DNA from 3 places in the Streptomyces sp. NPDC056160 genome. Region 2 is predicted to be linked to each of the others. Evidence: riboswitches for the same ligand, from Rfam matches in the RefSeq annotation. Region 2 holds a riboswitch; each other region holds the start of a gene.

What was found. Region 2 has a riboswitch for cyclic di-AMP ahead of ACFC02_RS12220 (transglycosylase SLT domain-containing protein). Riboswitches for the same ligand answer to the same signal wherever they lie in the genome.
Positions count from the first base shown of each region.
Region 1: another riboswitch for cyclic di-AMP. It lies ahead of ACFC02_RS33045 (transglycosylase family protein); the one in region 2 lies ahead of ACFC02_RS12220 (transglycosylase SLT domain-containing protein).
Region 3: another riboswitch for cyclic di-AMP. It lies ahead of ACFC02_RS16225 (peptidoglycan DD-metalloendopeptidase family protein); the one in region 2 lies ahead of ACFC02_RS12220 (transglycosylase SLT domain-containing protein).

Region 1 covers NZ_JBHJUW010000126.1:3,546-13,107, reverse strand. The annotation lists gene ACFC02_RS33065 (SurA N-terminal domain-containing protein) at 137-784, shown strand; gene ACFC02_RS33060 (nucleoside triphosphate pyrophosphohydrolase) at 980-2,005, shown strand; gene ACFC02_RS33055 (cytochrome P450) at 2,116-3,402, shown strand; gene ACFC02_RS33050 (transglycosylase family protein) at 3,682-4,857, shown strand; cyclic di-AMP (ydaO/yuaA leader) riboswitch at 5,040-5,205, shown strand; gene ACFC02_RS33045 (transglycosylase family protein) at 5,210-5,953, shown strand; gene eno (phosphopyruvate hydratase) at 6,279-7,559, shown strand; gene ACFC02_RS33035 (septum formation initiator family protein) at 7,723-8,199, shown strand; gene ACFC02_RS33030 (DUF501 domain-containing protein) at 8,226-8,792, shown strand; gene ACFC02_RS33025 (exopolyphosphatase) at 8,789-9,562, shown strand, end outside.
Region 2 covers NZ_JBHJUW010000025.1:59,244-68,805, reverse strand. The annotation lists gene ACFC02_RS12230 (outer membrane lipoprotein carrier protein LolA) at 1-610, opposite strand, end outside; gene ACFC02_RS12225 (polyprenyl synthetase family protein) at 917-1,927, opposite strand; cyclic di-AMP (ydaO/yuaA leader) riboswitch at 2,601-2,793, shown strand; gene ACFC02_RS12220 (transglycosylase SLT domain-containing protein) at 2,798-3,292, shown strand; gene ACFC02_RS12215 (HAD family hydrolase) at 3,303-4,109, opposite strand; gene fahA (fumarylacetoacetase) at 4,462-5,673, shown strand; gene ACFC02_RS12205 (M56 family metallopeptidase) at 5,969-6,907, shown strand; gene recQ (DNA helicase RecQ) at 7,273-9,249, opposite strand; gene ACFC02_RS12195 (Uma2 family endonuclease) at 9,451-9,562, shown strand, end outside.
Region 3 covers NZ_JBHJUW010000037.1:20,683-30,244, reverse strand. The annotation lists gene ACFC02_RS16250 (alkaline phosphatase family protein) at 1-90, opposite strand, end outside; gene ACFC02_RS16245 (DUF5998 family protein) at 90-686, opposite strand; gene ACFC02_RS16240 (GNAT family N-acetyltransferase) at 737-4,057, opposite strand; gene ACFC02_RS16235 (HPr family phosphocarrier protein) at 4,261-4,542, shown strand; gene ACFC02_RS16230 (GntR family transcriptional regulator) at 4,745-5,404, opposite strand; gene ACFC02_RS16225 (peptidoglycan DD-metalloendopeptidase family protein) at 5,674-6,432, opposite strand; cyclic di-AMP (ydaO/yuaA leader) riboswitch at 6,445-6,606, opposite strand; gene ACFC02_RS16220 (pitrilysin family protein) at 6,861-8,249, opposite strand; gene ACFC02_RS16215 (pitrilysin family protein) at 8,246-9,562, opposite strand, start outside.

The DNA of each region.
Region 1 (9,562 bases), on a different contig from region 2:
CGGAGAGTGACGCGACGGTGCCCGAAGTCGCGGTGAATCGTTGGTCCAATGGCTTGGCCGGAGCACGGCCGCTGCCTACCATCGATCACCGCAAGACTTTGTGCACCGTCGCACAATCTCCAATCGGGAGGTTCACTTGCACCGCCGCCGTCGCACCGCGCTCGTCCTGTCCGCCGCGATCGTCGCCGCGGCCCCCGTCCTCACCGCCTGCGGAGGCCAGGCGCATCCCGGCGCCGCGGCCGTCGTGGGCAAAGAGCGGATCACCGTCGCGCAACTGCAGAGCCGGGTGGACGAGGTGCGCCGGGCGCAGCGGGCGGCGGTGGCCGACGAGAGCCAGTACCAGCAGGCGGTCGCCCGGACCGGCACGCTGAACCGGGACACCCTGCACCAGATGGTGCTGGACCGGGTCCTGGACCAGGCCGCCCGGGACGCCGGCGTCACCGCCGACGGCCGGGAGGTGCAGACGATGCGCTCCGGACTCGAACAGCAGGCGGGCGGCACCAAGGCGCTGGAGACGGCCTGGTTGCAGCAGTACGGGGTGGCGCCGCAGCGCCTGGACGACAACCTCCGCCTCCAGGTCGAGGCGCAGAAGCTCGCGGCGAAACTGCACACGGACCCCAGCCGGCCGGCCTTCTGGAACGCCCTGTCCGCCGCTTCCCGCGAACTCCACGTCGACGTGAACCCGCGCTACGGCGCCTGGGACGTGCAGAAGGGCGGCGTCGCGGCGAAGACACCGTGGCTGCGGGACGTCTCGACGCCGCCCGCCACGCAGCAGACGGCCTGACGCACGCCGCCGCGCAGCGGACGGCCTGTCGCGCGCCCGCCGCGCAGCGGACGCCCTGACGCACGCCCGCCGCGCAGCAGACGGACTGACGCATGCCGCCGCCGGGCGGACAGCCTGCTGACCGGCGGGGCGCACGCGGGCCCCGGCCTGTGGACAACTCCTCGGGCCGTCGGCGGCGTGCGTTACGTTCGAAGCGTGAACACGACCTCCGCCCACACCACCGGGGCCACCGGGACCGCCCCCGCCGGACGCATCGTCCTGCTCACCACCAGCCACCGGGTCGCCCCCGGCCTGCTGTCCTGGCCCGCCTGGCAGGCGCTGCGCACGGCCGACCGGGTGCTGTGCGCGGACGGGGCGCACCCGCAGCTGCCGTATCTGCGCGAGGCGGGCGTCACCGTGGCCGAGGCCTCGCCCAGCGCCGAGGAACTGGTCGGCGCCTGCGCCGGCGGTCGTACGGTCGTGGTCGTGGCGACGGGTGAAGGTGAGCCCGCCCTCACCGACGGCCTCGCCCGGCTCGCCGGCTCCGGCCGCCTCGCCATGCCGGAACTGGAACTGCTCCCCGCCTCCTACGACCTGCCCGGCGCACGCCTGCTCGACCTGGTGCAGGTCATGGACCGCATCCGCGCCGAATGCCCGTGGTCGTCCCGGCAGACCCACCAGGGCCTGGCGAAGTACGGCATCGAGGAGGCGTACGAACTGGTCGAGGCGATCGAGGACGGCGACCGGGACGCACTGCGCGAGGAGCTGGGGGACGTCCTGCTCCAGGTCGTCTTCCACTCCCGGATCGCCGAGGACGACCCCGAGGCCCCGTTCTCCGTCGACGACGTCGCCGCCGGCATCGTCGCCAAGCTGATCCACCGCCATCCGCACGTCTTCGGCGAGGAGAGCGCCGCGACACCGGAGGAGGTCAAGGAGCACTGGCGGCGCACCAAGGCCGAGGAGAAGCAGCGCGCGTCCGTCACGGACGGCGTACCCCTCCACCAGCCCGGCCTCGCCCTCGCGGCGAAACTCGCGTCCCGGGCGCGCACGGCGGGGCTTGACGTACCGCTGCCCCAGGGCGAGGACATCGGCTACGAACTGCTGGCCCTGGCCGCCCGCGCCGAGGCGGAGGGCACCGACCCGGAAACAGCCCTGCGAGCTGCGGCGCGCGCCTACAGAGACGCGATCAAGCAGAAGGAGACGGAGAAGGAGAGGGGGGAGGAGAAGGGAGAGGAGGACTGAAGTTCCCCCGAGGCGCGCGGGGAACCGCACGGCCGGCTCCCCCCCCCACGGCCCCCACCCGACGACGCCACCTCTGCGCCCTTGCACCCCCGGCGACTACTGTCGCCCCCATGCACGACCAGCCGGACACCCCCTCCTCCGCCACCACCCCGCCCCCTCTCTTCACCTGGGAATTCGCGAGCGACCCCTACCCCGCGTACGCCTGGCTGCGCGAGCACGCCCCCGTGCACCGGACCCGGCTGCCCAGCGGAGTGGAGGCCTGGCTGGTCACCCGGTACGCCGACGCCCGGCAGGCCCTGGCCGACTCCCGGCTGTCCAAGAACCCCGCCCACCACGACGAGCCCGCGCACGCCAAGGGCAAGACGGGCATCCCGGGCGAGCGCAAGGCCGAGCTGATGACGCATCTGCTCAACATCGACCCGCCGGACCACACCCGGCTGCGCCGCCTGGTCAGCAAGGCGTTCACGCCCCGCAGGGTCGCCGAGTTCGCGCCGCGCGTGCAGGAGCTGGCCGACGGCCTCATCGCCTCCTTCGCCGGGCGCGGGACCGCCGACCTCATCCACGAGTTCGCCTTCCCGCTGCCCATCTACGCCATCTGCGACCTGCTCGGCGTCCCGCGCGAGGACCAGGACGACTTCCGGGACTGGGCGGGCATGATGATCCGGCACGGCAAGGGGCCCCGGGGCGGGGTGGCCCGTTCGGTGAAGAAGATGCGCGGCTACCTGGCCGAGCTGATCCACCGCAAGCGCGAGGCCCTGCCCGCCGAGCCCACCCCGGGCGAGGACCTCATCTCCGGCCTGATCCGCGCCTCCGACCACGGCGAGCACCTCACGGAGAACGAGGCCGCCGCGATGGCCTTCATCCTCCTGTTCGCCGGTTTCGAGACGACCGTCAACCTCATCGGCAACGGCACGTACGCCCTGCTCACCCACCCCGGCCAGCGGGAGCGGCTGCAGACGTCCCTGGCCGGTGGCGACAGCGGCCTGCTGGAGACCGGCGTGGAGGAGCTGCTGCGCTTCGACGGGCCGGTGGAACTGGCCACCTGGCGGTTCGCCACCCGGCCGCTCACCCTGGGCGGGCAGGACATCGCCGCGGGCGATCCGGTGCTGGTGGTCCTCGCCGCCGCCGACCGCGACCCGGAGCGGTTCGCCCACCCCGACACCCTGGACCTCGGCCGCCGCGACAACCAGCACCTGGGCTACGGCCACGGCATCCACTACTGCCTGGGCGCCCCGCTCGCCCGCCTGGAGGGCCAGACCGCGCTGGCCACCCTCCTCACCCGGCTGCCCGACCTGCAACTCGACGCGGACCCGGCCGACTTGCGCTGGCGCGGCGGACTCATCATGCGCGGACTGCGGACCCTGCCTGTCCGTTTCACCCCGGCACCGCCCGCCTGACAGTGGCCGGAAAATGATCCCCCGGGGGGCTCTACACCCCGTGCCGGCAGCAGTAAAGATGACACACGCTCAACTATGTGATGTTCACGTGATCTGCGCGGCATTAACTTGTGACAAGTGATCGTCACCCGATACTTTCACCCATCAGCGTGACGCCGGGGCGTCCCCGCCCCGCCGCCGCGCGGTCACTGCTGTCGTGCGAAAGGTCTCCGCATGCTCTCCGGGAACGGTCGTCACCGTCGCCCCCGTCAGGCTCCGGCCCTCATCGTCGCCGCCGGAGTGACCGGATCGGCCATCGCCATCCCGCTGGTCGCCGCCAGTGGCGCGAGCGCGGCCGACGGCACCACGTGGGACAAGGTGGCCCAGTGCGAGACCGGCGGCTCCTGGAGCGCCGACAACGGCCACGGCTACTACGGCGGTCTGCTGCTGACCCAGGACGACTGGGAGAGGTACGGCGGCCTGTCCTACGCGCCGAGTGCCGACCAGGCCAGCCGCTCCCAGCAGATAGCCGTGGCCGAGAAGATCCTCGCCGACCGGGGGCCCGGCGCCTGGCACACCTGCGGTCTGCTCACCGGGCTCACCAAGAGCTCCGGTGCGGCCCATGTCGACACGGGCGTGGGCGGCGACTCGTCGTCCTCGAACTCGAAGTCCGGCTCGAACGGCGCCAACGGGTCCTCCGGTTCGTCGCACTCCTCCGGATCAACCGGAACGAGTGGGAAATCCGGAACGTCGGGATCATCCGGAACCTCCGACGGCACCGGCCGGTCCGACGACTCCGACGGCTCAGGAGGTTCCGACAGCTCCGGCGTGAACGACCCCGGTCTGTCCGATGATTCGCAGAGCGGTGCGGGCGACTCGTCCGGTTCGTCCGACCCTTCGGCGAACACCGACGGGACTGCCGGCTCGTCACACGGGACCGGTGCGCCGGGCAACTCCACCACGAAGCCCTCCCCTTCGGGCTCTTCGGACTCTTCGGGCTCCTCGGATACTTCGGGCTCTTCATCTCCGAACCAGGGCAACTCGTCCAAGTCCGACACGTCCCACGCACCGGGCACGTCCGAGGGCACCCCCTCGGCGGGCGCCGGCGACACCGGCGGCTACGGCAACTCCGGTTCCGCCGAGGACTACAGGCAGACCGCCGGCTCCTCGGCCCTCGTCGACACCGGTGCGCTCGGCGGCGGCCGGCACCGCGGCGGCAGCGCCGACGAGGGCGCCACGGAGGGCCGTACGGGCGGCCGGCACGCCTCTCGTGACGGAGGCGCCGCACACACCGCCTCCGCCGCCTCCTACACCGTCCGCACCGGTGACTCCCTCACGTCCATCGCCGACTCCCTTGACCTCCACGGCGGATGGCACGCCCTCTACGACGCGAACAAGGGTGCTGTCGGCGCCGACCCCGACCACATCGTCGCCGGTCAGAGCCTGGATGTCCCCACTGAAAACACCCAGAAATAGGGGGAGTTCAGGTCACACTTCGCGCCGAATGTCCCATTCGGTGAAAGTGTGGGATGAGTCTCAGAAGCCCTGATCGTCTTTGAAATCCGGCGGATCACCTGTCTACGGTCATGACCGCTCGCCACCGCGAGCCCCGGCTGCCGCAACGCCGAATCCTGCCAGCGGCCGTACGGGAACAGTCGTCGCTTCGAGCGCCGTAGGCAGGAGCGGGGGACCCAAGGTAAGTGCCGCGCCGGGAAGTCGACCGGAGCGGCTGGGGGTGAAGCCGTGCCTCCCCAAAGGCACGGCCGGGCAACTCAACCGGCCCGAACCCGACAGCTCACCTCGCAGGCGTCGGTGAGGGGATCCTTCCATGCTGTTTTCCGGCAAGGGCAAGCATCGTCGTCCGTCCAAGGCCACCCGCGCCATCGCACTCGCCGGTGTCACCGGCGTCGCCGTCGCCGGCCCGCTGATGGCGGCCGGCAACGCCTCCGCCGCCACCTCCTCCGAGTGGGACGCGGTCGCCCAGTGCGAGTCCGGCGGCAACTGGTCCATCAACACCGGCAACGGCTTCTACGGCGGCCTGCAGTTCACCAACTCCACCTGGGCCGCGTACGGCGGCACCGCCTACGCCTCGCGCGCCGACCTGGCGAGCAAGTCGCAGCAGATCTCCGTCGCCGAGAAGGTGCTCGCGGGCCAGGGCAAGGGTGCCTGGCCGGTCTGCGGCAAGGGCCTGTCCGGCGCCTCCTCCAGCGGCGGCAGCAGCTCGTCGTCGTCCTCGTCGTCCTCCTCTTCCTCTTCGTCCTCCTCCTCGTCGTCCTCGTCGTCCTCGTCGAGCAGCAGCTCCAAGAGCAGCACCTCGACCCGTTCGACCGAGCAGCGTGCCGCCGACCGTTCCGAGACGCGTCCGGCCCCGAAGAAGACCGTCACCACCCCGACCGGCAAGAAGGTCAAGAAGGGCGACGGCGAGTACAAGGTGGCAGCCGGCGACACCCTCAGCTCCATCGCCGCCGAGCACGGCGTGCGGGGCGGCTGGGAGAAGCTGTTCCACCTGAACAAGGACATCGTCGACGACGCCGACCTCATCTACCCGGGCCAGCAGCTGCACCTGAAGTGACAGCGGCCCGCTAGCAGGGCCCCAGGCCCTCCCCAGGCGCGGCCCCCATCATGGAGGCCGCGTGGGGTCACCCCCCCGTCCCCACGGGCTCCCCGCCCCGGTGCGTGTTCCCCCGTACGCACCGGGGCGGGGCTTTTTCGCTTTCCGTTCGTGTCCCCGTCCCCGCGCCCTTTGTTCCGTACTGGAACAATGTGTACCGTCACCCTGTCCACGGGACGGTCGGTCGGCCGACCGGCGGCCCGGGACGGTTAGGCTCTAGTCGCAAGGCACCGCCGCAAGGCAGCCGCCCCGCACTTTCAGCGTCACATCCACGAAGGAGATGCTCGTGCCGTCCATCGACGTCGTCGTAGCCCGGGAAATCCTGGACTCCCGAGGCAACCCCACGGTCGAGGTCGAGGTCGGCCTCGACGACGGCAGCACGGGTCGTGCCGCCGTCCCGTCCGGCGCCTCCACCGGCGCCTTCGAGGCCATCGAGCTGCGCGACGGTGACCCGAACCGCTACCAGGGCAAGGGCGTCGAGAAGGCCGTCCTCGCCGTGATCGAGCAGATCGGCCCGGAGCTGGTCGGCTACGACGCCACCGAGCAGCGCCTGATCGACCAGGCCATGTTCGACCTGGACGCCACCGACAACAAGGGCTCGCTCGGCGCCAACGCCATCCTCGGCGTCTCGCTCGCCGTCGCCCACGCCGCCTCCGAGGCCTCCGACCTCCCGCTCTTCCGCTACCTGGGCGGCCCCAACGCGCACCTGCTGCCGGTGCCGATGATGAACATCCTGAACGGCGGCTCGCACGCCGACTCCAACGTGGACATCCAGGAGTTCATGATCGCCCCGATCGGCGCGGAGTCCTTCTCCGAGGCCCTGCGCTGGGGCACCGAGGTCTACCACACCCTCAAGAAGGTCCTGAAGAACAAGGGTCTGGCCACCGGCCTCGGCGACGAGGGCGGCTTCGCCCCGAACCTCGGCTCCAACCGCGAGGCCCTCGACCTCATCCTCGAGGCCGTCAAGGAAGCCGGTTACGCCCCGGGCGAGCAGATCGCCCTGGCCCTCGACGTCGCCGCCTCCGAGTTCTACAAGGACGGCAAGTACCTCTTCGAGGGCAAGGAGCGCTCCGCCGCCGAGATGACGGAGTACTACGAGGAGCTGGTCGCGGCCTACCCGCTGGTCTCCATCGAGGACCCGCTGTTCGAGGACGACTGGGCCGGCTGGAAGGTCATCACCGACAAGCTCGGTGAGAAGGTCCAGCTCGTCGGTGACGACCTGTTCGTCACCAACCCCGAGCGCCTGGCCCGTGGCATCGAGGAGGGCACCGCCAACGCCCTGCTGGTGAAGGTGAACCAGATCGGTTCGCTGACCGAGACCCTGGACGCCGTCGAGCTGGCCCAGCGCAACGGCTTCAAGTGCATGATGTCCCACCGCTCCGGTGAGACCGAGGACGTCACCATCGCCGACCTCGCCGTCGCCACCAACTGCGGCCAGATCAAGACCGGCGCCCCGGCCCGCTCCGAGCGCGTCGCCAAGTACAACCAGCTGCTGCGCATCGAGGAGATCCTCGACGACGCCGCGGTGTACGCCGGCCGCAGCGCCTTCCCGCGCTTCAAGGGCTGAGCCGCACCACGCCTGAAGGGCTGAGCCGCACCACGGCCGGGCCGAGCCGCAAAGGGTGAGGCTTCGCCAGTCGTCCGTACGTCCCCGCACCCGGTCCCGTACCGTGTCCGGGGACGTACGCGCGTGTGCGGCACGTACGAGGTGACCAACGGGAGGCGCGACGATGGCCGTGAAGGACCGGGACCGGTTCTCCACCGCGACCAGGCTCAGGCTGCTCGGCGAGCAGACCGCGGCCCGTGTCTACCGCTCCCAGACCCGGCGGCAGGCCCGCCGGTCCCGGCTCACCGGGCGCGCCGCGCTGCTCGCGCTCGTCGTGTGCTCGCTGGTGGTCGCCCTTGCCTACCCGATGCGCCAGTACGTCGCCCAGCGCGCCGACATCGCCGACCTCAGGCGGCAGAAGGCGCAGGCACAGCAGCGGGTCGAGCAGTTGCGCGACCTGAAGGCGCGCTGGCGGGACGACGCCTACGCCGAGCAGCAGATCCGGCAGCGGCTGCACTACGTGCTCCCCGGGGAGACCGGCTACACCATGGTCGAGCCGGGCCCGGTCAAGCGCTCCCGCGCCGAACACGGGGCGGCCCGCCGCCCCTGGTACACCAACGTCTGGTACGGCGTCGACAAGGCCGACGCCGCCCACCAGTGAACCGACAGAGAGATTTCCCCACAGGCATGGAAACGCCCCCGCCGCCCACCCCGCGCACCGAACCCACCGACGCGGACGTCGAGGCCTTCAAGCAGCAGCTCGGACGGCCGCCGCGCGGGCTGCGCGCGATCGCGCACCGCTGCCCGTGCGGGCAGCCGGACGTCGTGGAGACGGCCCCGCGGCTGCCCGACGGCACGCCCTTCCCGACGCTGTACTACCTGACGTGCCCGCGGGCCGCGTCGGCGATCGGCACGCTGGAGGCCGACGGCGTGATGAAGGAGATGACCGAGCGGCTGGCCGCCGATCCCGAGCTGGCGGCGGCCTACCGGGCCGCGCACGAGGACTACGTCCGGCGCCGGGACGAGATCGAGGAGCTGACGGGCTTTCCGAGCGCGGGCGGCATGCCGGACCGGGTCAAGTGCCTGCACGTCCTGGTGGCGCACTCCCTGGCCGCCGGGCCGGGCGTGAACCCGCTGGGCGACGAGGCCATCGCGATGCTGCCCGAGTGGTGGCGCAAGGGCCCGTGCGTGACGGTGCCCGAGAACCACGAGAACCACGAGAACCACGAGGCCCACGAGGAGAAGAGCCAGTGACCCGGGTCGCCGCCGTCGACTGCGGTACGAACTCCATCCGCCTGCTGGTCGCGGACGCGAATCCGGCAACGGGTGAACTCACCGACCTGGACCGGCGCATGACGATCGTGCGGCTCGGCCAGGGCGTCGACCGCACCGGCCGGCTCGCCCCCGAGGCACTGGAGCGCACCTTCGCGGCCTGCCGTGAGTACGCGCAGGTCATCAAGGAGTACGGCGCCGAGCGGCTGCGTTTCGTGGCCACCTCCGCCTCCCGCGACGCCGAGAACCGGGACGAGTTCGTGCGCGGGGTGGTGGACATCCTCGGTGTCGAGCCCGAGGTCATCTCCGGTGACCAGGAGGCGGAGTTCTCGTTCACGGGTGCGACGAAGGAACTGACGGGGCGTGACGACCTCGCCAAGCCGTTCCTGGTGGTCGACATCGGCGGCGGCTCCACGGAGTTCGTGGTGGGCGGCGACCACGTGCGCGCCGCCCGCTCGGTGGACGTGGGCTGCGTCCGGATGACCGAGCGTCACCTGGTCCGGGACGGGGTGGTGAGCGACCCGCCCACCGAGGAGCAGATCGCGGCCATAAGGGCCGACATCGAGGCGGCCCTCGACCTCGCCGAGGAGACGGTCCCGCTGCGCGAGGCGCACACGCTGGTGGGTCTGGCCGGGTCGGTGACGACCGTGTCGGCGATCGCGCAGGACCTGCCCGAGTACGACTCGGCGCGCATCCACCACTCCCGCCTCTCCCACGACCGCGTCCGCGAGATCACCACGTCCCTGCTGCAC
Region 2 (9,562 bases):
TGGTGTCGTCGACCGACTTCAGGGCCTCGTCGGCGAAGTCCTTGGGCGTTGCGGGGACCTTCCGGTCCTTCCCCTCGGTGCCGTCCTGGGCGGCGGTGCCGTGGTAGACCTCGTTGGACTTGCTGTCGTAGCCCCAGATGTCCTTGCCGTTGTGGATGAGGTTGTACTCGGCGGCGCTCTCGATCAGCGAGAGCTTCTGCCGGTCCGGGCCGTCGGCGGCGACGCGCAGCGTGTGCGTGCCGGAGATCAGCCCGGTCAGCTTGGAGGTGGGGTCGGCGGACGATCCGTCGCCGCCGCCCTTGACGGCGCCGGAGGCGAGGCTGCTCTCCAGACCGCCGAGGTTCGGCAGGCCGAGGTCAGTGGTGATCTTGACCGTGCCGGACAGTCGCTCGACGTCCGACTTGGCGATCTTCTCGATCAGTTGCTGTGCGGTGATCTTCGGCAGGTGGGGGTCACCGGAGTCGGCGAGTGCCGGGACGAGCCCGATGGTCGCCGCCGCCACCCCCACCACCGCGACCGGGACGACGTAGCGCGCGGCCTTGCGGCGCACCGAGTGCCTGCCGTCGGCCTCCGCGGCGTCCCTGCTGTCGTCGGATTCGTACGGTGCCATGTGTGCCTTACCTCCGTCGTCGGCGGCGGCTGCCCGTGTGCACTTCTCCCACCCCAAGCCGCCATTCTCACCCGAATCGGTGAGGAGTGGTGTGGTCCGTGCTTCCATCTGACCAAATCGGCCGCGCGAAAGCGTCAGACCCCGGAGCCAACTCCGTGTACCTCTGCGGTATGACACACAAGGGCGGAGTCTCCACCACCCCGTAGGGGTCGGGGTGGAGACTCCGCCCTCTGGCCCAGGTGAGCGGGGCCGGGCCGGTGGTGGCCGGTAGCCGCTGTCCGGTGTCGCCTGGAGGTGCGGGCCCGGCTAGCCGGCCCGGTGCACGACCGCGTCGCACAGCTGGAGCAGCCCCGCCTTCGCGTCGCACTCGCGCAGCGGCGCCAGTGCGGCCCGCGCCTCCTCCGCGTACCGGACGGTGTCGCGGCGCGCCTGTTCCAGAGCCGGATGCGCGCGCAGCGCCGCCAGCGCCTCGGCATGCCGCGCGTCGTCGCTCAGGTCGGAGTCGAGCAGTTCGCACAGGGCGATGTCCTCGGCCAGCCCCAGCCGCGCCGCGCGCTCGCGCAGCCGCAGCACCGGGAGTGTCGCGACGCCCTCGCGCAGGTCGGTGCCCGGTGTCTTGCCGGACTCGTGGGAGTCGGAGGCGATGTCCAGGACGTCGTCCGCCAGCTGGAAGGCGACGCCGAGCCGCTCCCCGTACTGCGTGAGCACGTCGACGACGGTCTCGTCGGCCCCGGACATCATCGCGCCGAACCGGCAGGACACGGCCACCAGGGAACCCGTCTTGCCGCCCAGTACGTCCAGGTAGTGCTCGACGGGGTCCCTGCCGTCCTGCGGGCCCGCCGTCTCCAGGATCTGCCCGGTGACCAGCCGTTCGAACGCCAGGGCCTGCACCCGGACGGCCTCCGGTCCGAGGTCGGCGAGGATCTGCGAGGCCCGGGCGAAGAGGAAGTCGCCGGTGAGCACCGCCACCGAGTTGCCCCAGCGGGTGTTCGCACTGGCCACTCCGCGCCGCACGGCGGCCTCGTCCATGACGTCGTCGTGGTAGAGCGTGGCCAGGTGGGTCAGCTCCACGACGACGGCCGACGGCACGATCCCCGGCGCGTACGGGTCACCGAACTGGGCCGCGAGCATCACGAGCAGCGGACGGAACCGCTTCCCGCCGGCCTTGACGAGGTGCTGAGCGGCCTCCGTGATGAACGGGACCTCGCTCTTGGTGGCTTCGAGCAGCCCTTCCTCGACAGCCGCCAACCCGGCCTGGACATCGGCTTCGAGAGCCTGGTCCCGCACGCTCAGCCCGAACGGCCCGACGACGGTCACGAGGGGTCTCCTGTCTGCTGGTGTCTGCTGGCGTTACACGGTTTGTCGATAGGTCGCTGCCATCACTCAAGTCAGCGTATCCGGTCACGTTTCGATCACCGATAGCGCCCACCGATACAGGCCAGGTGGTATCGGATCACGACCGATATGTTTTCGATCACCACATATGAACAGATATTTATCGACTCCCTCCTCCCTACCCGCCCCCCTCCCTGCCCTCACTCCTCCCCGGAACCCGCCCTCGCCTATACATACGTACGAACAGGGCCACGACCTCACCAAGCGTGACGACCGTCACCCTTCCACTCGTCACGTCACGACCCGCCCCGCATCCTTGTTCCCGATTCCCCCTCGCCTCCGCTTCACCCCCGCCATCGTGAGTCCGATTTACCCCTATTGATATTCCAATTCCCCTTGGCCGCAAATGCTCCTCGGCGGATTATTCCGTGACTTGAGTCACGCTCACACCGCCGCCCCGTCACCCCCCGGACAGCCCCAGCTCCCCTTCCCCCGCAAGCCAGTTGACCCTTGGCAACTGCAAAGGATCAAGCACCCGAAACGCCCCAGAACAAGGTCAACTAGGGCGATGTGTGAATCAGGTACTTGTTCGGGACATGTGCTCTCGCATACGTTCCCGGCCAGTCGGGCGGACCGCCGAATCCTGCCACCGCCCGATATCCATCGACCGAACCACTCATGGCAGGAGCGGGGGACCCAGGTAAGTCGCCGGGCCGGAGCGCCGTACGTCGTCCTACGTCGTACGCCGCGCCGGAACGGCTCGGGGTGAAGCCGCGCCCTATGGGGCGCGGCCGGGCACCTCCCCGCCCGAACCCGACAGCTCACCTCGCAGGCGACGGAGAGGAATCCGCCATGCACGCAAACGGTCAGCGCCGTTCCCGCACCGCTCGCCTCGTCCGCACCCTCGCCGTCTCCGGCACGGGTGCCGCCGTCCTCGCCCTGCCCCTGATCGGCGCCGCCAGCGCCTCCGCGGCCACCACCACGACGGCCACGACCACCGCCACGGCGGCGAGCACCGTCGCCTACCCGAACACCCTGGACGGCTGGATCCGCGAGTCGCTCGCGATCATGGGCCAGAAGGGCATCCCCGGCACGTACAACGGCATCTACCGCAACGTGATGCGCGAGTCGTCCGGCAACCCGATGGCCATCAACAACTGGGACTCCAACGCCGCCGCGGGCATCCCGTCCAAGGGCCTGCTCCAGGTCATCCAGCCGACCTTCAACGCCTACCACGTGTCGGGCACCTCGTTCGACATCTACAACCCGGTCTCCAACATCACGGCCGCCTGCAACTACGCAGCAGCGCGCTACGGCTCCATCGACAACGTCTACAGCGCGTACTGAGCCGACCGGGTCAGGTGAACAGTCGCTCGAGGACGACGGCCACGCCGTCGTCCTCGTTCGACGTGGTGACCTCGTCGGCGACCGCCTTCAGCTCCGGATGGGCGTCGGCCATCGCCACCCCACGGGCGGCCCACCGGAACATGGGGATGTCGTTCGGCATGTCCCCGAAGGCGAGGGTGCCCTCGGGCCCCAGCCCCAGACGCCCGGCGGCCAGCGCGAGACCGGTCGCCTTGGTGATGCCGCGGGGCTGCAGTTCCACGGTCCCCGGGCCCGACATGGTGACCGTGGCGAGGGAACCGACCACACCGCGGGCCGCCTCCGCAAGCTCGTCGTCGGACAGGCCGGGATGGCGCAGCAGCACCTTGCTGATGGGCGTGCGCCACAGGTCGTCGCGCCGCCCCACCCGCCGGGCGGGCAGGGTCGGGTGCGGCATGCGGTACCCGGGCTCGATGAGCGTGAGCCCGTCCACTCCGTCCTGGTCGACCGCCGCGTACACCTCGCCCACCTCGGCCTCGATCTTGCCGAGCGCCGTCTCGGCCGTCTCCCGGTCCAGCGTCACCGACCACAGCAGGCGGTCCGCCCCGGCGTCGTAGAGCTGCGCGCCCTGGCCGCAGACCGCGAGCCCCGTGCACCCCAGGTCCTTGAGCAGCGACCGCACCCTCGGCGCCGGCCGGCCGGTCACGACGAGGTGCCGTGCGCCCGCCGCCGTCACCCGCGCGAGCGCGGCGAGGGAACGCTCGGACAGGGTGTCGTCGCCGCGCAGCAGCGTTCCGTCCAGGTCGGTGGCGATGAGGGCGGGGGCGGGGCGAACGGGCATGATCAGAGAATACGGATCATCCGCCACGCGGGTGACGCACGGGAACGGGGCCACGTGCCCGGTGGACCGCGCCCGTGCGGCGGCGGTGCCGAGCCGGTGCCGGGCGGTGGTGCCGGGCCGATCCGGGTGGTGATACCCGGTGTCGGTGCCGGGTCGGTGCCGGGTGGTGAGGCCGGGTGCGCTGAGGCGCAATTGCCGCCCCGGCAAGCCCAATCCGGACATTGTGGACTCTTTATCCCCTGCCCAAGACGGCACCTCTTCCGTAACGTGTGGCGCGACCACATGACCGTGTGGCCCGGCCGCCGCCTGCGCCCCACGGAACGCACGGCAGACGAAAGAGAGGCAGAACCCGATGCCCCCCTTCGAGGTCCCCGAGGGCGACCCCTTCGGTCCGCACAACCTTCCCTACGGTGTCTTCTCCCGCGCGGGATCGCAGGAACGGACCGTCGGCGTCCGGCTCGGCGACCACGTCCTCGACGCGGGCGCGGCGGCACTGGCGCTCGGCTCCCCCTACGCCGCCCTGCTGGCGCGACCCACCCTGAGCCCGCTGCTCGCCGCGGGCCGCACCGCCTGGTCGGACGTACGGCGCGCGCTGACGGCGTGGGTGACCGTGCCCGCCCACCAGGAGACGGTGGCACAGTTCCTGCACCCCCTGTCCTCGGTCACCCTCCACCTGCCCTTCGAGGTCGCGGACTACGTCGACTTCTACGCGTCCGAGAACCACGCGCGCAACGTCGGCCAGATCTTCCGCCCCGACGCCGGGGACTCGCTGACCCCCAACTGGAAGCATCTGCCGATCGGTTACCACGGCCGCTCCGGCACGGTGGTCGTGTCGGGCACGGACGTCGTACGCCCCTCGGGACAGCGCAAGGCGCCCGCCGACCCCGCCCCCGTCTTCGGGCCCTCCGTCCGGCTGGACATCGAGGCCGAGGTCGGTTTCGTGGTGGGCGTGCCCTCGCGGCTCGGACAGCCGGTGGCCCTCGCGGACTTCCGCGAGCACGTCTTCGGGCTCTGCCTGCTCAACGACTGGTCGGCACGGGACATCCAGGCCTGGGAGTACGTTCCGCTCGGACCCTTCCTCGGCAAGTCGTTCGCCACGTCGGTGTCGGCGTGGATCACTCCGCTGGACGCCCTGGAGGACGCGCGGCTGGCCCCGCCGCACCGCACGCACCAGCTGCTGCCGTACCTGGACGACACCGGGGAGGAGCCCGGCGGCTATGACCTGCGGATCTCCATCGCGATCAACGGCCACGTCGTGTCCGAACCGCCCTTCTCCACCATGTACTGGACGGCCGCCCAGCAACTGGCCCAGATGACCGTCAACGGTGCCTCGCTGCGCACCGGCGACCTGTACGGGTCGGGCACGGTGAGCGGACCGGAGCCCGCCCAGCGCGGCTCGCTCCTGGAACTCACGTGGAACGGCCGTGAACCGCTCGAACTCCCGGACGGCAAGCGTGCGTTCCTGGAGGACGGGGACGTGGTGACGCTGTCGGCGTGGGCCCCGGGCGCGGACGGGACCCGGGTGGGGCTGGGAGAGGTGACGGGGCGGATCGTGGCGGGGTGACGCCGTAGTCGTCATCACGGATGCCGTGCGGGTCGGTTGCCGCCGGACCATGACTCGTGGGGCCCGTCCCCGTCATACTGGATAGGCCCGCGCTGCGCGCGCACCACGCCCGCACGGTCCGCACGGCACCACCGCGCACCACTCGCCCGTACGACCGCGGCTCGACTCCCGGCACCACCGCATCGCATGCCGCACAGCACGCCCCGCACCGCATCCCGCTCCACCGCACCGCACCGCACGCCCCACCGCACGACCCGACATCCGCCCACCTCCGATCAGGACCGGAGACCGTGGCATGACCGTCTGCCTGCTCCTGCTGAGCGCCGTCGCTCTGACGGCCGCCGTGCCGGTTCCCCGCGCTCTGACCCGGGCGGAGTGGCCCGAGCGGGAACCCGTGGTCGCACTGTGGGTCTGGCAGTGCCTGGTGGCCACCGTCCTGCTGTGCTGCCTGGCCGCCCTGGTGCTGGGCGCGGCGGCCGTCTTCCACACCGTGCGCGACCGGGTGTTCGCTCCCGCACCGCCCGCGGTGACCGCCGCGTACGACCTGTCGGTCGCGCCGGCCTGGGCCGCCGCCCTCACTCTGCTGCTGGCGTGCGGCGCCGCCTGGACCACCGCGATGCTCGGTCGCGAACTGGCCGAGGCCCGCCGCCGCCGTGGCCTGGCCCGCGCGCACCTGCGGGAGCGGGCCCCGGACCTGCCCGCGGGACTTCCCCTCGCGCGCGGGCCGATGCTGGTGCTGGAGGACGAGTACCCCGACGCCTGGTGGATGCCCGGCCACCCGCCCCAGCTCGTCGTCACCACCGGCGCGCTGCGGCGTCTGACGGGCCACCAGCTCGACGCCGTGCTCGCCCACGAACGCGGGCACGCCCGCGCGCACCACGACTGGCTGCTGCACCTGTCGACGGCGCTGGCGACCGGCTTCCCGCGTCTCCCGCTCTTCGCGCACTTCTGCGACCAGACCCATCGCCTGGTCGAACTGGCCGCCGACGACACCGCGTCCCGCCGCCACGGCCACCTCACCACCGCTCTCGCCCTGATCGAACTCAACCAGCACCGCGGGGTCCTCTCCTGTGCCTCCAGCCACCGTCTGCTCGGTGAGCGGGTGGACCGCCTCCTGGAGCCCCCGCCTCGGCTTGACCGCAGGCGCAGAGCGCTGACCACGACCGTGGCGGCCCTGGTGCCCTTGCTTCCGCTGCTGATCACGTTCGCGCCGGGGCTGACGGCACTGGGCTGACGCGGCGCACCCGCAGGCCCCGGCCGACAGCGAAGGTTTCCACCGGCATCGGCTCCGCCACCGACGGCACCCTCGTACGCGCCCTGCGACGCGTCGGCGTCGCTCCGGGCAAGGCCGTCGACAAGCCGCCGTGCCCGCCCTGGCCAGGCACTCCGCGAACCGACCCCAACGGGGACGTCCGCAACGCCGCGGCCCTGGCGCTGACGCGGCACGCCTCGCCGGCCCCCGCCCGTGCGGCCACGGCCACGGCCACGGCCACGGCCACGGCGAACGCTGACGCGGATGTCAGGGCGTACGCCTCACGCGCGCGGTGAACACGCGGCGTGCGGCCGCTCTCGGCCCTCCCGTCCCCTGTGCCCAGCCGTCTATATCCAGTCGTCGTCCGGCTCGGGCTCGGGCACGGACTCGGCGCCCGCTTCCGGTTCGTGTCCCGCACCGGGGGCCGTGCCTGGGCGGTCGCCGGCCGGGGCCGCCAGTGACTCCAGGACCCCGACCACGCCCTCCCCGTACGTCGCGAGCTTCTTCTCACCGACCCCGCCCACCGTGCCGAGCTGGGCGACCGAGTCCGGCCAGACCGTGACGATCTCGCGGAGCGTGGCGTCGTGGAAGATGACGTACGCGGGGACGCCCTGCTCGCGGGCCTGCTCGGCGCGCCAGGCGCGCAGGGCCTCGAAGGCGGGCAGCAGGTGCTCGGGCAGCTCGGCCACGGCGGCCTTGCCCTTGCTCCGCCCGGAGGAGGACGAGGCCGACCGCGAGGTGGCCGGCCGCTTCGGTTCCTTGCGCAGCGGCACCTCGCGCTCGGCGCGCAGCACCGCGCCGCTCGCGTCGGTCAGCACCAGCGTGCCGTACTCGCCCTCGACCGCCAGCAGGCCCTGCGCCAGCAACTGCCGTACGACGCCGCGCCATTCTCCCTCGGACAGCTCCGTGCCGATACCGAAGACGGAGAGCTGGTCGTGGTCGAACTGGATCACCTTGCCGGTGCGCTTGCCCAGCAGGATGTCGATGATCTGCACGGCGCCGAACTTCTGCCCGCGCTCGCGCTGGAGCCGGACGACCGTGGACAGCACCTTCTGGGCGGCGACCGTGCCGTCCCAGGTCTCCGGCGGGGTCAGGCAGGTGTCGCAGTTGCCGCAGCCGGACGGGTCGGGGTCCTGGCCGAAGTAGGCGAGGAGCTGTCCGCGGCGGCAGGTGGCCGTCTCGCACAGGGCGAGCATCGAGTCCAGGTGGGCGGCGGCCCGGCGGCGGAAGGCCTCGTCGCCCTCGCCGGACTGGATCAGCTTGCGCTGCTGGATGACGTCGTTGAGGCCGTAGGCCATCCAGGCCGTGGACGGCAGGCCGTCGCGACCCGCGCGGCCGGTCTCCTGGTAGTAGCCCTCGACAGACTTGGGCAGGTCGAGGTGGGCGACGAACCGGACGTCCGGCTTGTCGATGCCCATGCCGAAGGCGATGGTCGCGACGACGACCAGGCCCTCCTCGCGCAGGAAGCGCGACTGGTGCGCGGCGCGCGTGCCCGCGTCCAGGCCCGCGTGGTACGGCACCGCCTGGATGCCGTTGGCCGACAGGAACTCGGCGGTCTTCTCCACCGAGTTGCGCGAGAGGCAGTACACGATGCCCGCGTCGCCCGCGTGCTCCGCGCGCAGGAAGGCCAGCAGCTGCTTCTTGGGGTCGGCCTTGGGGACGATCCGGTACTGGATGTTGGGCCGGTCGAAACTGGCCTCGAAGTGCCGGGCGTGCGGCATGTTCAGCCGCGCGGTGATCTCCTGGTGCGTGGTGCGGGTGGCGGTCGCCGTGAGGGCGATGCGGGGCACGTCCGGCCAGCGCTCGCCCAGCAGCGACAGGGCCAGGTAGTCGGGGCGGAAGTCGTGGCCCCACTGCGAGACGCAGTGCGCCTCGTCGATGGCGAAGACGGAGATCTTGCCACGCGAGAGCAGGTCGAGCGTGGCGTCCAGGCGCAGCCGCTCCGGCGCCAGGTAGAGCAGGTCCAGCTCGCCGGCCAGGAACTCCGCCTCGACCACTCGCCGCTCGTCGAAGTCCTGCGTGGAGTTGACGAAGCCGGCGCGCACACCGAGGGCGCGCAGGGCGTCCACCTGGTCCTGCATGAGGGCGATCAGCGGCGAGACCACGATGCCCGTACCGGGTCTGACCAGGGCCGGAATCTGGTAGCACAGGGACTTGCCGCCACCGGTGGGCATGAGCACGACCGCGTCGCCGCCGGTCACCACGTGCTCGACGACCGCTTCCTGCTCGCCCCGGAAGGCCTCGTACCCGAAGACCCGGCGCAGCGTGGCCAGCGCCTCGCTGTCCGTCACTGCCATCTCTGTGACACCGCCTGTCCCGTCCATCGTCTCGTCCCCCGTACGTCGTCCCTCGACCACTCCCTCCACGATAGGGGGCGCCGCCGACAGCGCTGGAGTTGTCCACAGGCCGGCCCCCGCAGCGCCAGGTCAACGACACGAGACTCGTTCACACGTACGCAGGAGACCTGCCCGTTTCCGGCCGATAGTCTGAATGCACCGGCGAGACTCCGTCCCATGGGAGCACTGATGAGCGTCGCACCGAGCGCGTCCGAGCCCACCTGGCCGACTCCGCCGGAAGGCGGCTGGACCGCCGACGACCTGGACCACCTCCCGAATCTGCCTCCGCATACGGAACTGA
Region 3 (9,562 bases), on a different contig from region 2:
GGCGAGCGACCCCGACCCGTACTCGGGGACGGGCGCGGACTCGACGGCCAGGGGCTCGGGGTGGTCCCAGGCGGTGGGCTGTGCCGACATCAGCGGGTGACGTCCGCGGTGGCCTCGGAGATGGCCTGGGCGAAGGCGAGGGCCTGGCGCACGGTCTCCGGGCCGTCCCCGGCCTCGCTGACGCGGAGGCTGAGGTCGTCGGCGGTCGAGTTGCCGGTGTAGCCGTGGTCCGCCTCGCAGTTCGGGTCGCCGCAGGCGGCGGGCTCCAGGTCGATGCGGGAGACGGCGCCCCAGCCGATGGTGAGGACGACCTCGCGGGGCAGGGTGCCCGGCGTGTACTGCTCCGGGTTGGCGACGACCCGGCTGACGACGACCGAGGAGATCCGGCCGAGCTTCACCGACTCCGTGGACGTGGTGGCGTACGGGGTCGGGGAGGTGCTGTCGGCCGCCTGCTCGTCGGTGTGGCTGACGATGAAGCGGTTGCCGGTGAGGACGAGCACCGTGACGTGGCGCCGTACCTCGTTCTGGTCGAAGGTGGTCTCCTGGTGGACCAGGTACGACCGGATGGGCTCGCCGCCCACGGCGGCCTCCACCGCCTCGGCCACGAGAGCCGGGTAGTAGCCGCTGCGTTCGATCGCCGTCCGCAGCCCCTGGGTCGTCGTACTGGTCTTGGCCATGCCGTCCATCCTACGGGGAGGCACTGACTGCGAGGCACCGGTCGGTGCGGGGGATGCGGTCAGTACGCCGGGAGGGTGCGCGGGCCGAGGTCGTCACGGACGGGCGGGGGCGCGAGGCGCACGCTCGCGCCGAGGACGTTCAGCCCGCGCGGGGAGACGACGACCGGCTCCAGGGTGACGGCGACGACCTCCGGGTGGTCGTCGACCAGCCGGGACACACGCAGCAGCAGTTCCTCGAGGGCGAGAGTGTCGACCGGGGCGGAGCCGCGCCAGCCGAACAGCAGGGGGGCCGTCCGGATGGAACGGATCATGGAGGTCGCCTCCCGGCCGGTCACCGGGACCAGTCGGTGCGCCATGTCGTCGAGCAGCTGGGAGGCGGCTCCGGCGAGCCCGAAGGAGAGCACCGCGCCGGCCGCCGGGTCGATGACGGACCGTACGACCGTGTCGACGCCCCTGGGCGCCATCGTCTGCACCACCGGCCGCACTTCCTGCGGGGTCCCGAACAGGTCCGTCAACTCCGCGTAGGCCCGGCGCAGTTGCTCCTCGCCGGCCAGGTCGAGGCGGACGCCTCCCAGGTCGGCGCGGTGGCGCAGGTGCGGGGCGGTGGCCTTCAGGGCTACCGGGTAGCCGAGGGTGCGGGCGGCTGCGGCGGCGTCGTCGGGGGTGGGCGCGGGTACGGCACGGCGGACGGGGATGCCGTAGCGGCCGAGCAGCGCGCAGGTCTCCTCCGTGCCGAGGGTGAGGCCCTGGTCGCGCGCGAGCAGGCCGCCGATGAGGTCGGCGGCGCCCTTCTCGTCGATGTCCTCGTACTCGGGCACCTTGCCCGGGTCGGCCGCCTCCCGCCGCCACTGCCCGTACCGGACGGCTTCGGCGAGCGCCCGCACGGCACGCTCGGCGGCCGGGTAGGCGGGGATGAGCCGGGGGCCGCCGGGCGGGGTGGGGGCGGAGACGGGGGCGGGGGTGGATCCGGGGACGGCTGGGGCAGGGGTGCGGCCGGGGGCGGCGGTGGCAGTGGCGGCCCGGCCGGGGACCTCGGTGGCGGGGGGCGATGCCGGGTACGGACCGGCGCCGGGGGACGAGACCGACGGGGAGCTGGGGGCGGCCGGTGAGCCGGCAGTGGCGGGTGATCCGGAAGCGGCTGGTGGGCCGGGCACGGCGGGTCGGCGGGGCACGGCGGGTGAGCCGGGAACGAGGGGCGAACCCGGAGCAGCGGGTGAGCCGGGAGCCGCTTGTGAGCCAGGAGCAGCGGGTGAGGCGGGAGCCGCTTGTGAGCCAGGGGCCGCCGGTGAACCGGGAGCCGTCGGTGAACCGGGAGCGGCTTGTGAGCCAGGAGCAGCGGGTGAGCCGGAAGCGGCCGGGGAGCCGGAAGCGGCCGGGGAGCCGGAGGCGGTCGGGGTGCCTGGAACGGCCGGGGAGCCGGGAACCAGGGGCGAACCCGGAGCCGTCGGCGTGGCGGGCTGGGGGCCCGTGCTGGCTGCCGCCGACAGGGCCTCCGCGAGGCCGCCCAGTTCGACGTGGACCACCAGCACCGGCTTGCCGGGGCTCGCTTCCGCGGCCGACCGCAGCGCCTCGGCCAGGGCGGCGTCCTCGGCGGCCCCCTCCCCGAGTGCGGGTATCGCGGTGACCACCACCGCGTCGCTCGTCTCGTCGGCGAGCGCCCGTGCCAGCGCCGTGCGGAAGTCCTCCGCCGACGCGGCCGTCGTGAGGTCCAGCGGCGGCTGCGGGCGCAGGCCCTCCGCCAGGCAGCGGTCGTAGGTGAGCACGCCCAGCGACTCGGAGTTGCCGAGGATCGCCACCCGGGGCCCGGCGGGCAGCGGCTGCCGGGCCAGCAGCAGTCCGGTGTCGACCAGCTCCGTGATGGTGTCGACCCGGATGACGCCGGCCTGCCGCAGCAGCGCGGACACCGTCGCGTGCGGCAGGCGTGTGGCCCGGACGGCGTGCCCCTGCGGGCCCGATCCGGCCCCCTGCACGACGACGAGCGGCTTCGCCGCCGCCGTGCGCCGGGCGAGGCGGGTGAACTTGCGCGGGTTGCCGATGGATTCCAGGTACATCAGTGCGACGTCGGTGTCCGGATCGTCGTACCAGTACTGGAGGACGTCGTTGCCCGAGACGTCCGCGCGGTTGCCGGCGGAGACGAACGTCGACACGCCCGTCACCCCGGTCACCCCGCCGCCGCGCCGGTGCAGCCGGGAGAGCAGGGCGATGCCGATGGCACCGGACTGGGCGAACATGCCGATCCGGCCGGGGCGGGGCATCGCGGGGGCGAGCGAGGCGTTCAGCCGGACCTGGGGCGAGGTGTTGACGACGCCGAAGGCGTTGGGCCCGACGATCCGCATGCCGTACGTGCGCGCCTGCCGTACCAGGGCGCGCTGGCGCTCCCGCCCCTCCGGGCCGCTCTCGGCGTACCCGGCGGAGATCACGACGAGTCCCTGCACGCCGTGCTCACCGCACTCGGTGACCACCTCGGGGACGTGTGCGGCCGGCACGGCGACCACGGCGAGGTCGACCGGCCCGTCGATCTCCCGGACCGAGCGGTGTGCGGGCACCCCGTCGATCTCCCCGCGCGCCTCGCCGAAGGCCCGGTTGACGGCGTACAGCCGGCCCGGGAAGCCGGCTTCGCGCATGTGGTCGAGGATGCTGCGGCCCACGCCCCCGCGGGTGCGGCCCACTCCGATGACGGCGACCGAGCCCGGCGTCAGCAGCCGCCGCACCGACCGCGCCTCCGCGCGCTGCTCCCGCGCGCGCTGCACGGCCAGCGAGCGGTCGGTGGGCTCGATGTCGAACTCCAGGCGTACGACGCCGTCCTCGAAGCTGCGCTTCTGGGTGAACCCGGCATCGGTGAACACCTTGATCATCTTGTTGTTGGCGGGCAGCACCTCGGCGGTGAAGCGGCGGATGCCGCGCTCGCGGGCGACGGCCGCGATGTGCTCCAGGAGGGCGGAGGCGACCCCGCGGCCCTGATGGGCGTCCTGCACCAGGAAGGCGACCTCGGCCTCGTCGGAGACGGGGGGCGCGGGCGCGGCGCGCCCTGCGGCAGGGGCGGTGGGGGGCGACGGGCGGTCGGAGGCGGCCGCTCCCGCCGTGCCGACGCGGTCGTAGCGTACGGTGGCGATGAACTCGCCGCCGATCGTGGCCGCGAGTCCCACCCGGTCCACGAAGTCGTGGTGCGTGAAGCGGTGGACGTCCTTCGCGGACAGTCGCGGGTACGGCGCGAAGAAGCGGTAGTACTTGGACTCGTCAGACACCTGTTCGTAGAAGCTGACCAGCCGGTCGGCGTCCTCGGCGGTGATCGGGCGGATCCGCGCGGTGCCGCCGTCGCGCAGCACCACGTCGGCCTCCCAGTGCGCGGGGTACTCCTGCCGGTCCGACGAGGTGTGCATGGGCCCCAGAGTACGGCTCGCGTCCGACAACGGCGCGAGGCAGTCTGTGGGGGACACGCGTGAAGACACGCCCGGGGCGGAGCCCCGCCGGACCGAGGCCGCGGTCCGGCGCCGCCGGGGCACCGGCTCCGGTGCCGTCCGGGACGAGCTTCACGTATGGGAAACTGGTCTAGACAACCTGAAACACTGAAGGGCAGCATCACATGGCTGAGCGCCGCGTCAACGTCGGCTGGGCCGAGGGCCTCCACGCCCGCCCCGCTTCCATCTTCGTCCGGGCCGCCACGGCCTCAGGGGTCCCCGTGACGATCGCCAAGGCCGACGGCAACCCCGTCAACGCGGCCTCCATGCTGGCCGTCCTCGGCCTCGGTGCGCAGGGCGGCGAGGAGATCGTCCTCGCCTCCGACGCCGAGGGCGCGGACGCCGCCCTTGACCGGCTGGCCAAGCTGGTCGCCGAGGGGCTCGAGGAGCTTCCCGAGACCGTCTGACCGGTCGCCGGTCGCGGCGGGGCGGCACATATCGCATACGGAAACCGCGTCGTCCCCGTCTTTCCGGGCGGCGCGGTTTCCGTACGGCCCCGGTGGCGGGAAATGCGGAGCGCATCGGGGACGCCTGAACCAATTCAAGGCAGCGTGAATACCGCCCCGGGCAACCCCTCAGGCGATTTCCTCTTTGTATACGGCAGTCGTGTTAATTCCGTCCGGCCGATGTGTTGAGGGGACGTTTCAGAGCCCTCACTCGGTGTGCGGCGGTCACCCGTTCGGCGTGCAGGGCGGCGAGCGCACGGGCGCGTCCGGTGTCGCCGCGTGCCACGGCGTCCGTGATCGCCCCGTGCTCGGCCCACGCCTCCACCGGGTCGGCCGGGTCCGGCACCCCGTACATCCAGGCGATCTTGTGCCGCAGCTGCGCCAGTACGGTGCTCAGCGCGGCGCTGCCGCAGGCCTGGGCCAGGGTCTCGTGGAACCAGGCGGCCAGGGACCGCAGCTCCTCGCCGCCGCCGCTCACCGCTCGCTCCTGCCCCAGCCTGACCAGGCCGCGCAGCACCTTCAGATGGGCCTCGGTGCGCCGCTGGGCGGCCCGTGCGGCACCCAGCGGCTCCAGCAGGAGGCGCATCTCCAGCAGGTCGGCGGCCTCCTGCTCGGTCGGCTCGGCGACGCAGGCGCCCGCGTGCCGCCGGGTCACGACGAAGCCCTCGGCCTCCAGGGTGCGCAGCGCCTCGCGCACGGGCACGCGCGAGACGCCGTAGCGGCGCGCGAGGACTTCCTCGGTGAGCCGGGTGCCGCGTTCGTGGACCCCGGCGACGATGTCGTCCCGGATCGCCGTGCACACCGCGTGCGCCGGAACGCGCATGACCGACCTCCGCATTGATCCCCGTGGAACTCCCGCGATGAACGCGTGTTCCGTGACTCTATGGCAACGCGCGGGAATTTCCGACGGCGTGACGGAATCCGGGGATATTTTTTGGACAGTACGGAAGCACGGAAGCACGGAAGCACGTAAGCACGGAAGTGCGGAAGTGCGGAAGTGCGGAAACAGGCGCCGGAATGCGGAGAGCCCCGGCCGGTGGGCCGGGGCTCTGCCTGACGGTCAGCGCTTCACGCCTTCGGGCGGGTGCCGCCTCAGACGTGCACGCCGTGCTTGCGGAGGTAGGCGATCGGGTCGACGTCCGAGCCGTAGTCCGGGGCGGTGCGCGCCTCGAAGTGGAGGTGCGGGCCGGTGGCGTTGCCGGTGGCGCCGGACAGGCCGATCTGCTGACCTGGCGTGACCTGCTGGCCCACCGAGACGCCGATGGACGACAGGTGACCGTACTGGGTGTACATGCCGTCGGCCATCCTGATCACGATCTGGTTGCCGTACGCCCCGCCCCAGCCGGTCTGCACGACGGTGCCGACGCCGACCGCGTGCACCTCGGTGCCGGCGGCGGCGTGGAAGTCGATGCCGGTGTGGGAGCCGGAGGACCACAGGGAGCCGCCGGTCTTGTAGCCGGTGGAGACGTAGGAGCCGGTGATCGGCGGCACGAAGGTGTTGAGGCGCCGGCGCTCGGCCTCGCGGGCGGCCCGCTCCTTGGCCTCGCGCGCCTTCCTCGCCTGCTCGGCGGCCCGCTTGCGCGCGGCCTCCTCGGCCTGCTTCTGCCGGGCCGCCTCCATCTGGGCGGTGGCCTGCGCGTCGACCCGTTCGGCCACGGTGTCGCCGAGGGTGACGACCGGGGTGAGCCCGGTGTCCGCCGGGGCGGGGGTCTCGGCGGCGAGCGCCGGGGAGGCGGCGAGGGTGCCGATGACACCGGTGGTGGTGAGGGCCGCTACGCCCGCCGCGCGGGCGGTGGTGCGCTGCATCCGGCTGGGGCGACGGTGCTTCCCGGTGGCGCGCGTGAACGCCATGTGGTGGCTGGTCCTTTCCTTCCCTCTCGCCTACCGGGTTAGCTGACGGGTTCGGAGCAGGAAGGTCTCCTACGGGCCCCGCGCGCGGCGCGCGGTGTCCGATTCACCCCAGGGACTGCGTGGGTCCCCGGCTCCCCTGGCTCGCGCCGTACGGGGACTCGGCGATGACTGTCCGGTGCCGCGGGTGCGGCGCACTGCCCGACGAACAGCCGGACCGACGCTAGACGGGGCCGCTTCCGCATCCCAAACGGATCCGGGTTTTTGTAGCGCAGCCCACAGGGCAGACTGGCGGTCTCTCCCGCAATCCGGACATCACGGGGCCCTGGTGACGCCTCGGTCACCAGGGCCTCCCGCGTACCTGACTCTCGGTCTTCTCCGGGGCTCCCGCGCAGCTGCCTCTCGGTCACCCCCGCGGCTCCCGGCGTTGGTTACTCGGCGGCGACGACGGTCACCGGGCCGGCGCCGACGGCTTCGACGGGCTCCCTGATCTGTGCCGCGTCACCGACGAGAACCGTCACCAGCCGGTCCACCGGGAACGCGCTGACGACCGCCGCGGTGGCCTCCACCGTGCCGGTCTCGGCGAGCTGCTGATAGAGCGTCGCCTGGTAGTCGTCCGGCAGGTGCTGCTCGACCTGGTCGGCCAGCGTGCTCGCCACGGCGGCGGCCGTCTCGTACTTGAGCGGCGCCACACCGACGAGGTTCTGCACGGCGACGTCCCGCTCGGCCTCGGTGAGCCCCTCGGCGGCGAGCTTGCGCAGCACCGTGAAGAGGTCGTCCAGGGCCGGGCCGGTGTTGGGCGTGTCGACCGAGCCGCTGATCGCGAGCATCGCCGCGCCCGTGCCGTCGGGCGCGGAGCGCAGCACCTGGCCGAACGAGCGCACCCCGTAGGTGTAGCCCTTCTCCTCGCGCAGGACGCGGTCCAGGCGGGAGGTGAGGGTGCCGCCCAGGCAGTAGGTGCCGAGCACCTGGGCGGGCCACACGCGGTCGTGCCGGTCGGGTCCGACGCGGCCGATGAGCAGCTGCGTCTGCACGGCGCCGGGCCGGTCCACGATCACCACACGGCCGGTGTCGTCGGCGGTGACCGGCGGCACGGGCCGCGGCTCGGCCGGCGAGCCGGTCCAGGCGCCCAGGGTCTCGCCGAGCAGTTCGCCGAGGTCGATGCCGGTGAGGTCGCCGACGACCACGGCGGTGGCGGTCGCGGGCCGCACGTGCCGGTCGTAGAAGGCGCGGACGGCGGACGCGTCGACGGCGCGGACGGTCTCCTCCGTGCCCTGGCGCGGCCGCGACATGCGCGTGCCGGCCGGGAACAGCTCCTTGGAGAGTTCCTTGGCGGCGCGGCGGGAGGGGTTGGCCAGCTCGTGCGGGATCTCGTCGAGCCGGTTGCGCACCAGCCGCTCGACCTCGGACTCGGCGAACGCGGGCGCCCTGAGCGCGTCGGAGAGCAGACCGAGCCCCTTGGCCAGGCGGGAGGCCGGGACCTCCAGGCTGAGCCGTACGCCGGGGTGGTCGGCGTGGGTGTCCAGGGTGGCGCCCGCGCGCTCCAGCTCGGCGGCGAACTCCTCGGCGGAGTGCTTGTCGGTGCCCTCGGAGAAGGCCCGCGCCATGATGGTGGCGACGCCGTCCAGGCCGGCCGGCTCGGCGTCCAGGGGCGCGTCGAGGAGCACCTCGACGGCGACGACCTGCTGGCCGGGTCGGTGGCAGCGCAGCACCGTCAGGCCGTTGTCCAGCGTGCCGCGCTCGGGGGCCGGGAACGCCCACGGCCGGGCCTCGCCCGCCTGGGGGCGGGGGTGGAAGTCCATGGTGGCCAGCTCGGTCACTTCGCCGTCTCCTCGGTGTCTTCGCCGGCCGCGGCGTCCGCGTCCGGTGCCTGCTCCTGTGCGTCGGGGGCGGTCGGCTCGTAGACGAGGACCGCGCGGTTGTCGGGGCGCAGACGGGCCTTGGCGACCTCCTGGACCTCCTCGGGCGTCACCTCCAGTACGCGCTGGACGGCGGTCAGGGCGAGCTGCGGGTCGCCGAACAGGACGGCGTAGCGGCACAGTTCGTCGGCGCGGCCCGCGACGGTGCCGAGCCGGTCCAGCCACTCGCGCTCCAGCTGGGCCTGGGCGCGCTCCATCTCCTCGGCGGTCGGGCCCTCCTCGGCGAAGCGGGCCAGCTCCTCGTCGATGGCGGTCTCGATGACCGGTACCTCGACGTCGCCGGAGGTCTTCACGTCGAGCCAGCCCAGGGAGGGCGCGCCAGCCAGCCGCAGCAGGCCGAACCCGGCCGCGACGGCGGTGCGGTCGCGGCGCACCAGGCGGTTGTACAGCCGGGAGGACTCGCCGCCGCCGAGGACGGTCAGGGCGAGGTCGGCCGCGTCGCACGCGCGCGTGCCGTCGTGCGGGAGCCGGTAGGCGGCCATCAGGGCGCGGGCCGGGACCTCCTCCTCGACGACCTCGCGCAGCTGCCCGCCGAGCACGTCGGGCAGCGAGCCGTCGCGGGGCTGGGGCTTGCCGTCGTGGGACTCGATGGAGCCGAAGTACTTCTCGATCCACGCGAGGGTCTGCTGCGGGTCGATGTCACCGACGACCGAGAGGACCGCGTTGTTCGGCGCGTAGTACGTCCGGAAGAACGCGCGCGCGTCCTCCAGGGTGGCCGCGTCCAGGTCCGCCATGGACCCGATCGGCGTGTGGTGGTACGGGTGGCCCTCCGGGTAGGCGAGGGCGGTCAGCCGCTCGAAGGCGGTCCCGTAGGGGACGTTGTCGTAGCGCTGGCGGCGCTCGTTCTTGACGACGTCGCGCTGGTTCTCCATCGACTCGTCGTCCAGGGCGGCGAGCAGGGAGCCCATGCGGTCGGCCTCCAGCCAGAGCGCCAGCTCCAGCTGGTGGGCGGGCATGGTCTCGAAGTAGTTGGTGCGTTCGAAGCTGGTGGTGCCGTTGAGCGAGCCGCCGGCGCCCTGCACCAGTTCGAAGTGACCGTTCCCCTTCACCTGGGCGGAGCCCTGGAACATCAGGTGCTCGAAAAGGTGAGCCAGACCGGTACGTCCCTTGACCTCGTGGCGGGAGCCGACGTCGTACCAGAGGCACACCGCCGCGACCGGGGTCAGGTGGTCCTCGGAGAGCACCACGCGCAGGCCGTTGGCCAGACGGTGCTC